DNA from 3 places in the Caballeronia sp. GACF4 genome. Region 2 is predicted to be linked to each of the others. Evidence: predicted binding sites of a transcription regulator. Region 2 holds the regulator's gene; each other region holds the start of a gene.
What was found. Region 2 encodes LexA, which represses DNA repair genes until DNA is damaged. Its sites were predicted from a motif close to ACTGTATNNNNATACAGT; they were not measured.

Region 1 (4,166 bases), on a different contig from region 2:
AGCGGCCCGGCACCATCTTTTCGCGCGATCAACTCGAAGACCGGCTTTACGGCTGGGGCAAGGAAGTCGAAAGCAACGCTGTCGACGTGATCATCCATTCGGTGCGCAAAAAGTTCGGCGCAGCGGTGATCCGCAACGTGCGCGGCCTCGGCTGGACCGTGATGCTGGGGCAGGCGGGACGCGACGAAGCGAAGTGAGGGCGTGTCACGCGTAAGGGTCGTCGGGGCGACGGGGGATCGATCCGCAGAAGGTCATGCTGTACGCGTGGTCGCTTTCCTCGACCTGACGCATGCGGCGTTCGAGTTCGGCGTGATCGCCCGACGAGGCAAAGTAGTCGTCGTGCGAATGGTCGTCGGTGGCGGAAAAGAATCTGGAAAGACGTTCGAACATGATGCGCTCCTTAGGCGGACGGTTGGCGACGGCCTGCGTTCGGTATTCAGTATGGCTCGTCGATGGAAACCAGAATAAGGCGCGCGAATTAGCGTTGAATGATGGCTCGCACATGCAGTCGCCAGCACAGAGTTGAGCCTGCGAAACATGTACGCCAGCGCACGCGAATGGGCTGCCGCGTCGCACCATCGCGTGGTATCTTCTTTCACACAGGTTTCACACAAGGATGGATGTACAGCAGCGCGTTTGCCCTTTCAGTCGAACGTCTCTCGTGAACGCCGCCATGAACGAAGTGCCTCGTACTCTCAGTGCCCGCGACCGTGTCGAACTGCTTTGCTGGCTGACGTGCGGCAGCCTCGGTGCGTACTATCTCAACGGCGACTGGCCCGCGCCGTCATTTCATGTCGAAGCCGCGCGCAAGTGGCTCGACCGGCATCAGCGCGAAGCCGACTGGCTTGCTATCGCCAAACTCTCTGCCATTGCACGCGATCTTGCCGCGCGACATTGCGCCATCCTCGAATCCGACTGGGCGCGCGAAGCGGTCGAAGAGATTTTGGACAGCGAAGACCTCAACTTCAATTCGGGCGTGGTGCGGCCCATTCTGGAGGATTGCCGCCGGGCGTTGGCGGAGAAGCGGGTTCCGGAGTAGACGATTAACGTACGCGAGTCGTGAGGGCGGTCGCGCCTCCAACCGCAGGCCGCTAGCGCCACGTGCTCTATCTAGCGAAATATAGGAAAGTATAAGGTAGTCGAGATATACTACGCTATATATTGTTATAGAGTCATAGTCATGGATCCGGTTCGGAACCCATTTGCGCCCGGCGCCGGTAGCCAGCCGCCCGAACTCGCTGGGCGCGAAGCAATCATCGAGGACGCACGTATCGCCATTGAACGCGCGGTGCTCTGTAAGCCCAGCCGTTCGCAAATGTTCCTGGGCTTACGCGGCGTAGGCAAGACCGTGCTGCTCAACGCAGTCGAAGCGCTCGCTATTCAGCGTGGCCACGTCACTTCCATGATCGAGGCGCCCGAGAACAAATCGTTGGGTGAGCAACTGCTGCCACGCATGCATCAAGTGCTTCGAAAACTGTCCGTCGCCGCCAATGCCAAGGCGAAGACTTACGACGCGCTGCGAGCGTTGAGGTCGTTTGCCTCCGCATTCAAGTTGGAATATGGCGATGTCTCGATCGCGGTGGATCCCGAAGTAGGAGTCGCGGACAGCGGCGACCTCGAGAATGATCTTCCAGAACTGTTCGTGCGTATCGGCGAGGCCGCTAAAGCTGCCGGTAAAGCCTGGACGCTCCTGATCGATGAAGTCCAGTACCTAAGCGAAAAAGACTTAGCCGCTCTCATCGTGTCATTGCACAAGATCAACCAGGCGCGCTTGCCGGTGCTGTTTTTCGGCGCCGGCTTGCCACAGGTTGCGGCCCTGTCGGGACAAGCCAAATCGTATGCGGAGCGGCTATTTCACTACCCGGAGGTCGGTGCTCTGCCTGAGGACGATGCCAAGGCAGCGATCCGTCAACCAGTGAACGACGAAGGCGCCGTTATCGACGATGCTGCTCTGAAAGAGATTTTCCTCAAGACGAGAGGCTATCCCTACTTTCTGCAGGAGTGGGGCCATCAGTCCTGGAATCTCGCCGTCGGCGACGCGATTACCGTAAGCGACGCAAGGCGCGCCGAGTCGACAACGCTCAAGCGTCTGGACGAAGGGTTCTTCAAAGTTCGCTTCGATCGCCTAACGCCCAAGGAACGCGAATACGTCATTGCCATGGCGAAATTAGGCAGTGGCCCTTATCGTTCGTCCGACGTTGCGGACGCGCTCGGCGAAACCCCGCAGAGTCTCGGTCCTCGCCGCGCGCAGATCATCAACAAAGGCATGATCTACAGTCCGTCCCATGGTGATATCGCGTTCACCGTGCCGATGTTCAATGACTACCTGATTCGCAATTTAAGCATTCTTGGCTGACCGGGCTGCGGATTTGCGCCGAGCGCCGCTAGGGACATAAGGCAGACTAGCGCGAATCACTGTATGAATGTACAGTATGCGCATTTTCCGCGTTCTTCGCGCCCGCGCATGTTTAGCCACGTCCTTTGCACGTCGTCGTCTTCCGGCCTTGTCGGCACGCGTCCGTTCTAGGCAATGGACACGCCCGCCACGCCCACGCCTCGCCGTATCGCGCATCTGGACATGGATGCGTTCTTCGCCTCCGTCGAATTGCTGCGCTATCCCGAACTGCGCGGTCAGCCGGTGGTGGTCGGCGGCGGACGCAATGCCATTCCCGAGACGCTGGCCGACGGCACGCGCCGCTTCAGAAAACTGCGTGATTACGCGGGGCGCGGTGTCGTCACCACCTCCACTTACGAAGCGCGCAAGTTCGGCGTGTTCTCGGCCATGGGCATGATGAAGGCCGCGCAACTCGCGCCCGACGCCATTCTTCTGCCCACGGATTTCGAGTCGTATCGCCATTACTCGCGGCTTTTCAAGACAGCCGTCGCGGCGTTCACGTCGCAGATAGAGAATCGCGGCATCGACGAGATTTATATCGACGTGACGGACATGCCGGGCGATTCCGCGAGCATCGGCCGGCGCATGAAGGACGCGGTGCACGAAGCCACCGGGCTTACGTGCTCGATCTGCATCGCGCCGAACAAGCTGCTGGCGAAGATCGGCTCGGAGCTCGACAAGCCCGACGGCCTGACCATCCTGACGATGGACGATCTCCCCACACGCATCTGGCCGCTCGCGGCGCGCAAGGTGAATGGCATCGGGCCCAAGGCGAGCGAAAGGCTGGCGGCGCTCGGTATCGTAACGGTCGGTGACATTGCCGCCGCCGACCTGGGATTTCTGCAGACGCATTTTGGCGGCACTTACGCCGCATGGCTCGCGCGTATCGCGCAGGGACAGGACGATCGGCCCGTGGTCGTGAGTTCGCAGCCGAAGTCGATGAGCCGTGAGACCACGTTCGAGCGCGATCTGCATCCGAAGAACGACCGCGCGAAGCTCTCCGAGGCGTTCACGGGGCTGTGCAAGAAAGTCGCCGACGACCTGCAGCGCAAAGGTTACGTAGGCCGGACGGTCGGCATCAAGCTGCGTTTCGACGACTTCCGCACGCTCACGCGCGATCTGACCATTCCCGTTTCCACCGACGACCCCGTCGAGATTCGCCGCGCCGCTACCGAATGCGTAAAGCGCATTACGCTGGATCGACGGCTGCGGTTACTCGGCGTGCGCGTGAGCGCGTTGAGCGTGCGCGGAGAGGACGGCGGCTTCATCGAACCGATTCAAGTGGAACTGCCGTTCGACTGAGGCGTTAAGCGCCAAAGGGAATAAGCAAATCGCGGATCGTTCGTTGGCGGCACGGCTGCGACGAAGTAGATTGGCTGTCTTTGCGCCGTTCAAGAACATCGTGACGACCCTCGCAACGACCCTCGAAAGTTTGCCCCAAGCCGCCGATCGATCCATCGACGAATCCATTCAAATTCGCGCCTTCGACGCGCCGCTCGGCGCCGAGGTCATCGGGCTAGATCTGAGCAAGCCGCTCTCGCAAGCCGATTTCGCGCGCATTCATCGCGCGCATCTCGATCATCACGTGCTCGTGTTTCGCGACCAGCGCATCACGCCGGAACAGCAGGTCACGTTCAGCAAGCGCTTCGGGCCGCTGCAAATTCACGTGCTCAAGCAGTTCGCGCTCGCCGGGCATCCGGAAGTGCTGATCGTTTCCAACGTGCTCGAAAACGGCAAGCCGATCGGTCTCGGCGATGCCGGGCACTTCTGG
Region 2 (4,166 bases):
GTCTCGTCATGCGCGGCCGTCTTTGCGGCCGCTTTCATTGCGACTCGAGCGCCTCGCGGCGCCCGGTCTCTTGCCTGCTTACTGCGGCTGATAAATCGAATCGAACACGCCGCCGTCCGCGAAGTGCGTCTTCTGCGCTTTGGTCCAGCCACCGAAGGTGTCGTCGATGGTGTAGAGCTTGAGCTTGGGGAACTGCTTGGTCAGCTCGGCGGGCACCTTGTCCGAACGCGGACGATAGAAATTGCGCGCCGCGATCTGCTGGCCTTCGTCGCTATACAGATACTTCAGATACGCTTCGGCCAGCTTGCGCGTGCCGTGCTTGTCGACGACCTTGTCCACCACCGCCACCGGCGGCTCGGCCAGAATGCTCACCGAAGGAACCACGATCTGAAACTTCTCCGGACCGAATTCCTTGAGTGACAGGAACGCCTCGTTTTCCCATGCGATCAGCACGTCCCCCTGACCGCGCTGCACGAAGCTGGTGGTCGCGCCGCGTGCGCCGGAATCGAGCACGCCTGCGTTCTTGTAGAGCTTGGTCACGAACTCCTTCGCGGTCTCTTCGTTGCCGCCGGGCTTGTGTTGCGCATACGCCCACGCCGCCAGATAGTTCCAGCGCGCGCCGCCCGAGGTCTTCGGGTTCGGCGTGACGATCGACACGCCCGGCTTGGTGAGATCGTCCCAGTCCTTGATGCCCTTCGGGTTGCCCTTGCGCACTAGAAACACAATGGTCGACGTGTACGGCGATGCATTGTCCGGCAGACGCTTTTGCCAGTCCGTGCCGACGATGCCCTTGGAGGCGAGCGCGTCGATGTCGTAAGCAAGCGCAAGCGTCACGACGTCTGCCTGAAGCCCGTCTAGAACCGCGCGCGCCTGGCCGCCGGAACCGCCATGAGATTGCTTGAAGGTGACCGTTTCGCCGGTGTCCGCCTTCCACTTCTTCGCAAAGGCCTGGTTGAAGTCCTGATACAACTCGCGCGTCGGATCGTACGAGACGTTCAGAAACGACGTGTCCGCGTGCGCGGTCGCCGAGATTCCGAAACTCGCCGCCGTGATCGCCAGCGCGGCAAAGAGTTGTTTCGCGCCGCCCTTCAATCCAGCCCTGATGCTATGCATTCCCCGTTCTCCGTCTTATCGAATTGACGGAATCAGTCTAAAGGCGAGCTTATATGATTAGAAATAATTGTTTCTCACTTTTTTAGATGCAAAAGTGCTAAAGCAAGGTTTTTCGCAGTCCGAGCGACAAATAGCGACTGTTTGAGCGCGTTGCAGCCTTGTCAGTAAAGGATCTGGCGACGAACTTCAAGTAAAGCTTGAAAAGCTCGAAATACTGTATAAAAATACAGTCATCTGTCCATCCATACAGTGCGCCGAGGCTCCAGCAAGTGACCAAACCCTCAAAACTTACCGCGCGACAGCAGCAAGTGTTCGAGCTCATCCAGCGAGCCATCGACCGCACGGGCTTTCCGCCCACGCGTGCCGAAATTGCTGCCGAGCTTGGCTTCAGCTCCGCGAACTCCGCCGAGGAACATCTGCGGGCACTGGCGCGCAAGGGCGTGATCGAACTCGCGGCGGGTTCGTCGCGTGGCATCCGCCTGTTGGGAGGCTCCGCGCGCATCGACCGTTCGGACGATCTTCCGCATCAGTTCACCTTGCCGCATCAGAGCATCATGCAGTTGTCGCTTCCGCTGGTCGGGCGCGTTGCGGCGGGCAGCCCCATCCTTGCGCAGGAGCATATTTCGCAACACTACGCGTGCGACCCTGCGTTCTTTTCGGGCAAGCCCGACTATTTGCTGAAGGTGCGCGGCTTGTCCATGCGCGACGCGGGCATTCTCGACGGCGACCTGCTTGCCGTACAGAAGCGCAATGAAGCGAAAGACGGGCAGATCGTGGTCGCGCGTATTGGCGACGACGTCACGGTGAAGCGCTGGAAGCGCCGGCCAGATGGCGTGGAATTGGTCGCGGAGAATCCCGACTACGAAAACATCTTCGTGCGCTCCGGCAGCGGCGACTTCGCGCTGGAAGGAATCGCGGTCGGGCTCATCCGCTCCGGCGAGTTCTAACGTACGACTCGAGCGCGCGGCGCGTCAACACCGCCGCCCGCTTCGCCTCCTCGCCCTCGCGCGACGCGGCACGTTTCAAAAATTACAAGCATGACGGCCACCGCTCGCGGCGTGCCGCGGTGCGTCCTATCGTCTGTCGTCTGTCGTCCGCCGTCTGGAGAGTCATCATGGAACGTTTCGCCCGTTTGCTGCCCTTTCGTCAGTTTGGCCGTCTGCGTCATTTGCGCTCGCTGATCTCATGCGCCGTGGCGCGGCCTGAAGCGGCGCCCGATCTCTTCGACGAGATGCCCGCGTTGCCGTCGCGTCAACCCGCCTTCGCCCGTGTGTCGCTCAATAGCGCGGTGCATGCGGAATCGGAACAGCGCGCGCCGGTGCGGGTGTATCGCAGTGAGTCGCGGGTAATCATGGTCGGCAATATCGGCGAGGTGTCGCGCATGATCGACCGGTGTATCGACGAGGAACGCGCCGGCGTTAGCAGCGGCATTCTGGCCTGAGCGCGGTAGAGCGTTTGCCGAGTGAATTTGAGTTATGTGTAATGCAGGCAGTCCGCAATCTATCGGCTGCAAGGAATGAAGCTCGGGATATATCCGGCGTGAACATGGTCAATCGTTCTTTCATGTCACCCATGTCACGCCGGGGGTCGTTCCTTCGCATGTCCCGCACTACGCGTTATTTCGTCGCCACGCTCGTTATTCTCTTCATCGTTGCAGGGTTAAGCCTTGTCTATGCGTCGCCCTATATCGCGCTGAACCGCGTCAAGCACGCGGCCGATGCGCGCGATGCACAGACCGTCAACGAATACGTCGACTTCCCCGCGCTGCGTGAAAGCCTCAAAGAGCAAGTCGGCGCACTGCTGACGCGGCGCGTCGATATCCAGAAGAGCGGCAATCCGCTCGCGATCATCGGTGCAATGATCGGCGCGGCGCTCGTAGGGCCGCTGGTGGATTCCTACGCTACGCCCGAAGGCGTCGCCGCGATTTTGAATGGCATTCCGCCGCGCGGAGATCCAGGCGAGCATCCACCCGCTATCGTGCCACCGGTTCGAGACGGTCAGGCGGCGGCGAGTTCACCGCCTTCCGAAGCGGCATCGAGCATGGTTGCGACTCAAGAACCGCCGCGACAACCACCGCAGACCACGGCCGGATATCGCAGCTTCGATACGTTCGTGGTGACCTACCAGCACGGTGCCGGCGATGCGCGGTACTCCGCGATCTTTCATCGGTACGGGTTGATAACGTGGAGGCTGGTCGCGGTTGATTTGAACGGGTGAGTTCGTTGTTGGACAACCTTTAAAGTGCCGGTAAGCGCTTCATGGATTTCTTGCGGCGTTAAGCGTGCGCTGCCGTCATTCAAGGCTACGGCAACTGGCGCTGATAGCGCAAAACAGCACTGGCCCGACGCAGGCCAGCCTCATCGCGCAAACCTATCCTCAAACACTTACTTCGGCCCGGTCCGGCTTCGCCGCATAAGCCGCCTCATCTTCCGCTTCGGCCGACTCACCTGCCTGACAAACCGCAACCAATATGCTGCATGACACGCGATCGAGCAGCGGTGTGTTGCCCGCGCCCATCCACCAGCGCGCGAGACCGCTGCGGCATCGATGGCCGACCACGACCAGATCGACCTTGAGACTTTCCGCCAGCGTGGCGATTTCATCGATCGGATGCCCGAATGCGAAATGGCCCTGCGCCTGCAAGCCGCGTTCGCGCAGCCACTCCACGCCTTCTTGCAGGATGTCGCGTGCGGCATCCTCGAACCGTCCGCATGCCATGTCGGTCAGAAGACCGGCGCTTTGCGCAATGCTCGAACGCATATCCACCACCGCCAGCACGTGCGTCTCCGCGTTCAAGGCAAGCGCGAGATTCGCGCCCTGACGCAACGCCTTGCGGCCCTCTCTGGAGCCGTCGTAGCACAACAGGATTTTTCGATAGCCTGACATCATGATCTCCCTGCCGCGTAGCCGATGGTGTCGGCAAATCGAGTGCGGCGCATCTTCATCATGGTAGGTCGCCTCATGCGTGGCAACGATGGAAAACGCTTACACGGCTACAAGCACTAGCGCACACCGTGCCAGAGGCCTGCGCGCCTTGCCGGGCAAGCGCCCGG
Region 3 (4,166 bases), on a different contig from region 2:
TCCGTTCGGAGGCGTGTAGCGGATGGCGTTATCGATCAGATTCGACAGCAATTCACGCAGCATCACCGCGTTGCCCTCTACTTCGACGGGATACGCGGGCTCCTCGTAACCGATATCGATACCCTTCGCGAGCGCCGCCTGCACCCAGTCGCGCACGGCGAGCCGCGCGAGATCGGTCAGTTCGACGTGCGAGAAAATCTGCCCCGTCGCGCGATTTTCCGCGCGCGCCAACGCGAGCAATTGCGTGACGAGCCGTGCCGCGTGCTCGGAACTCATGGCGATCTGTTCGAGCGAGCGCTGCACTTCCGTCGATACCTCTTGGCGCAACGCAAACTCCGCCTGCATGCGCAGGCCGGCGAGCGGCGTTTTCATCTGATGCGCGGCGTCGGCGATAAAGCGCTTCTGAAACTCCATGTTCTGTTCGAGCCGCACGAGCAAATCGTTGAACGACGCCACGAGCGGCGCGATCTCGGGCGGCGCGCGGGCCGCTTCGAGCGGCGAGAGGTCGTCCGGACGCCGCGCGCGAATGTTCGACTGCAGCGCGTGCAGCGGCGCGAGCCCGCGCGAGAGGCCGAACCACACGAGCACGATGGCGAGCGGCAGGATCACGAACTGCGGAAGGATCACGCCTTTGATGATGTCGTTGGCGAGCTGGCTGCGTTTGTCCAGCGTCTCGGCGACCTGCACGAGCACCGGCTGCGTCTCGGCGGGATCGCGTCCCGGCGCGAGACCGGGCACATCGACCGTCGTATAGGCGACGCGAATGTCGTTGCCGCGCAGGGCGTCGTCGCGAAATTCGACGATGCCCGGCTGCGGACGATCGTCGTCATGCGGCAAGGGCATGTCACGGTCGCCGCCGACCAGTTCGCCGCGCGTGCCGAGCACTTGAAAGAACACGCTGTCGACGTTGTCGGCGCGCAGGAAATCGCGCGTGACATCGGGTAGACGCAGTTCGGCGACGCCGTTCACCGGCTGGATTTGGCGCGCGAGCATGTAGACGTCGGCTTCGAGCGCGCGGTCGAACGGACCGTTGGCAATCGACTTCGCGACCAGGTACGTCACCGCGATGCTCATCGGCCAGAGCAGCAGAAGCGGCGCAAGCATCCAGTCGAGAATCTCGCCGAAGAGCGAGCGCGGATGCGTTTCGTTGTCGGGTTCGAGTTCGTCGGGAGGCGCGAACGGGTTGGCGTAGCGCGCGTCGCGCTTGGCGTCGGTGTCGCTTTCGGTGGCGGCGTGGTCGTGTCCGTGCCCGGCTTCGCTTGGTTCGGTGGAAACGGGCGACGCCATGCGCGGCTACTTGTATTGAGGGCTGGCGGGCAGGGAATCGCTCGCCGCGGGTTGGGCAACGGCGCCGTTGTCGACGTTGGCGACGGCTTTTTCCAGCGTGTAGCCGAGCCCGCGCACCGTGATGATGCGCGCGCCGCTCGCTTCGATTTTTTTGCGCAAGCGGTGCACGTACACCTCGATTGCGTTGTTGCTTACTTCTTCACCCCACTCGCACAGATGATTCACGAGCTGTTCCTTCGACACGAGCCGCCCGATGCGCTGGAGCAGCACTTCGAGCACGCCGAGTTCGCGCGCGGACAGGTCTACGACTTGCTCGCCGATATGCGCGACGCGTCCGACCTGGTCGAACGCCAGCGAACCATGCTTCACGACAGTCGGACCGCCACCCGCGCCGCGTCGCGTCAACGCTCGAACGCGCGCTTCGAGCTCGTTGAGCGCGAAGGGCTTGGCCATATAGTCATCGGCGCCGAGGTCGAGTCCCTTCACGCGTTCGTCGACACTGTCGGCCGCCGTCAGGATCAAAACCGGCATCTGCGAATTGCGTGCGCGCAGGCGGCGCAGCACCTCCAGACCGGGCATGAGCGGCAGGCCGAGATCGAGAATCAGGAGGTCGAAAGTTTGCAGCGAAAGGGCGGTATCTGCCTCGACGCCATGCTTCACATGGTCGACGGCGTATCCCGATTGGCGGAGTGATCGAATGAGACCGTCCGCGAGTATGCTGTCGTCTTCGGCAATGAGGATTCGCATCGTGTTGTGCGCCTTCGTGCGCGGCAAAGCGCAGTCATTGCCGACACCGCATTTCGCCCGGCGCGGCGGTCTCCAGGTGTTTTGCGGTTTTTGCGCGGTGCGCGCGGCGTGGAAAAAAGACTGCGTCGCGCGATCGGGCTTGCAAAAACTACTGTTTTTTTATACAGTGTCTGCGGGAGTGCTACAGACGGGCTCGAGTTCGTTTCGAGCTTGCCGGCACCCGCCTCAGACGCCGTTCATCATAGCAAAGGACGATTCATGGAAGAAAGCAAGAAAGGCCCGGCTGGCATGACTGCGGAGAAGGGCAAGGCATTGGCCGCCGCGCTCGCGCAGATCGAAAAGCAATTCGGCAAAGGGTCGATCATGCGGCTCGGCGCAGGCGAGGTGGTGGAAGACATTCAGGTGGTCTCGACAGGGTCGCTCGGTCTGGATATCGCGCTTGGCGTCGGCGGCTTGCCGCGCGGCCGTGTCGTGGAAATCTACGGGCCCGAGTCGTCGGGCAAGACCACGCTCACGCTGCAGGTGATCGCCGAGATGCAAAAGGTCGGCGGCACGGCGGCGTTTATCGACGCAGAACACGCGCTCGACGTGCAATACGCGCAGAAGCTCGGCGTGAATGCGCAGGAACTGCTGATCTCGCAACCGGACACGGGCGAGCAGGCACTGGAAATCGCGGATGCGCTGGTGCGCTCCGGCTCCATCGACATGATCGTCATCGACTCCGTCGCGGCGCTCGTGCCGAAGGCGGAAATCGAAGGCGAAATGGGCGACTCGCTGCCTGGTTTGCAAGCGCGCCTGATGTCGCAAGCGCTGCGCAAGCTGACTGGCACCATCAAGCGTACGAACTGCCTCGTCATCTTCATCAACCAGATCCGCATGAAGATCGGCGTGATGTTCGGCAACCCGGAAACCACCACGGGCGGCAACGCGCTGAAGTTCTATTCGTCGGTGCGCCTGGACATTCGCCGTATTGGTTCCATCAAGAAGAACGACGAAGTCATCGGCAACGAAACGCGCGTGAAGGTCGTGAAGAACAAGGTCTCGCCGCCGTTCCGCGAAGCCATTTTCGACATCCTTTATGGCGAAGGCATTTCGCGTCAGGGCGAGATCATCGACCTGGGCGTGCAGGCCAAGCTGGTAGACAAGGCGGGCGCCTGGTACAGCTATAACGGCGAGCGTATTGGTCAGGGCAAGGACAACGCGCGCGAATTCCTGCGCGAGAACCCGGACATCGCCCGCGAGATCGAGAACAAGATCCGCGAATCGCTCGGCGTGGCGGCAATGGCTGACGCCGTGGCGCCGGGCGCCACGGTGGCGGACGAGTGAGTTGTCGCTTAATCGTTACGTGGTCGTCGTCTCGTTGTTTAGATACTCACTTGGTCACTGACGATGTTGAAGCGCCGGTTCGGATCGAAGGCTGGCAGAACGGACGGAAGGTTCGGGCGGTCTGCTGGTTCTGATGATCCGAATGGCGCGAGTGATCCTCAGTCGCGTGACACTCAGTCGCGCGATTCGACGAAGGCGTTGCGTGGTGGCTGGCGGCGAGAGTTGCCGGTGAATGCGCGTGATGCTGCTGAGTTGGACGCAAGGGCGGCCGATGTTGATGCTGCTGCTGTCCGGGAAAGTGAGACACCGTCGTCCGAAGATCGCCGGGCGCGTCTGGAGCAAGCCCGCGCGTTGCTGATGCAGGCAGCGTCCATTCGTGAGGGCAACGCACCGTCGAGAAACGCAACCTCCAAGCCGGCAGTGGAAACGCCGACTCTGGCGACCAACCGTGCGCAGAACGCGTCACCCTTGGCAAGCCGGATTGCCAATCCAAACCAATCATCTGCAATCGACGCCTTCGAAGACGCCGATCCTTTCGAGCCCTTCGAGCAGTGCACGCCGGATGTAGGCGTCAACACAGCATCCGAATCGGTCTACAGCCGTTCAAGTCAACGCGCTCGCAAAACTTCCGCTGCCGAAGTCAAAGATTCCAAGCGTCCGCAACGTTCGCTTAAAGGACGCGCGCTTGCTTACCTGTCTCGTCGGGAATATAGCCGCGCGGAGTTATCGCGCAAGTTGCGACCCTACGTCGAAGAAGCCGATTCGCTCGAAACACTGCTCGATAGCCTCGAACGTGACGGCTGGCT

Region 1: a site for LexA is predicted at 2,415-2,432, ahead of dinB (DNA polymerase IV). Genes of this name have one in related genera too.
Region 3: a site for LexA is predicted at 2,185-2,202, ahead of recA (recombinase RecA). Genes of this name have one in related genera too.

The regions. Positions count from the first base shown of each region.
Region 1 covers NZ_JALQDW010000020.1:47,726-51,891, reverse strand. The annotation lists gene NCR40_RS19585 (response regulator transcription factor) at 1-197, shown strand, start outside; gene NCR40_RS19580 (transcriptional regulator) at 205-390, opposite strand; gene NCR40_RS19575 (hypothetical protein) at 674-1,039, shown strand; gene NCR40_RS19570 (ATP-binding protein) at 1,181-2,356, shown strand; gene dinB (DNA polymerase IV) at 2,531-3,697, shown strand; gene NCR40_RS19560 (TauD/TfdA dioxygenase family protein) at 3,828-4,166, shown strand, end outside.
Region 2 covers NZ_JALQDW010000005.1:135,706-139,871, forward strand. The annotation lists gene NCR40_RS06765 (sulfate ABC transporter substrate-binding protein) at 79-1,113, opposite strand; gene lexA (transcriptional repressor LexA) at 1,383-2,060, shown strand; gene NCR40_RS06775 (hypothetical protein) at 2,228-2,554, shown strand; gene NCR40_RS06780 (DUF2939 domain-containing protein) at 2,713-3,330, shown strand; gene NCR40_RS06785 (universal stress protein) at 3,490-3,999, opposite strand.
Region 3 covers NZ_JALQDW010000002.1:429,971-434,136, forward strand. The annotation lists gene NCR40_RS02085 (sensor histidine kinase) at 1-1,287, opposite strand, end outside; gene NCR40_RS02090 (response regulator transcription factor) at 1,294-2,034, opposite strand; gene recA (recombinase RecA) at 2,293-3,360, shown strand; gene recX (recombination regulator RecX) at 3,718-4,166, shown strand, end outside.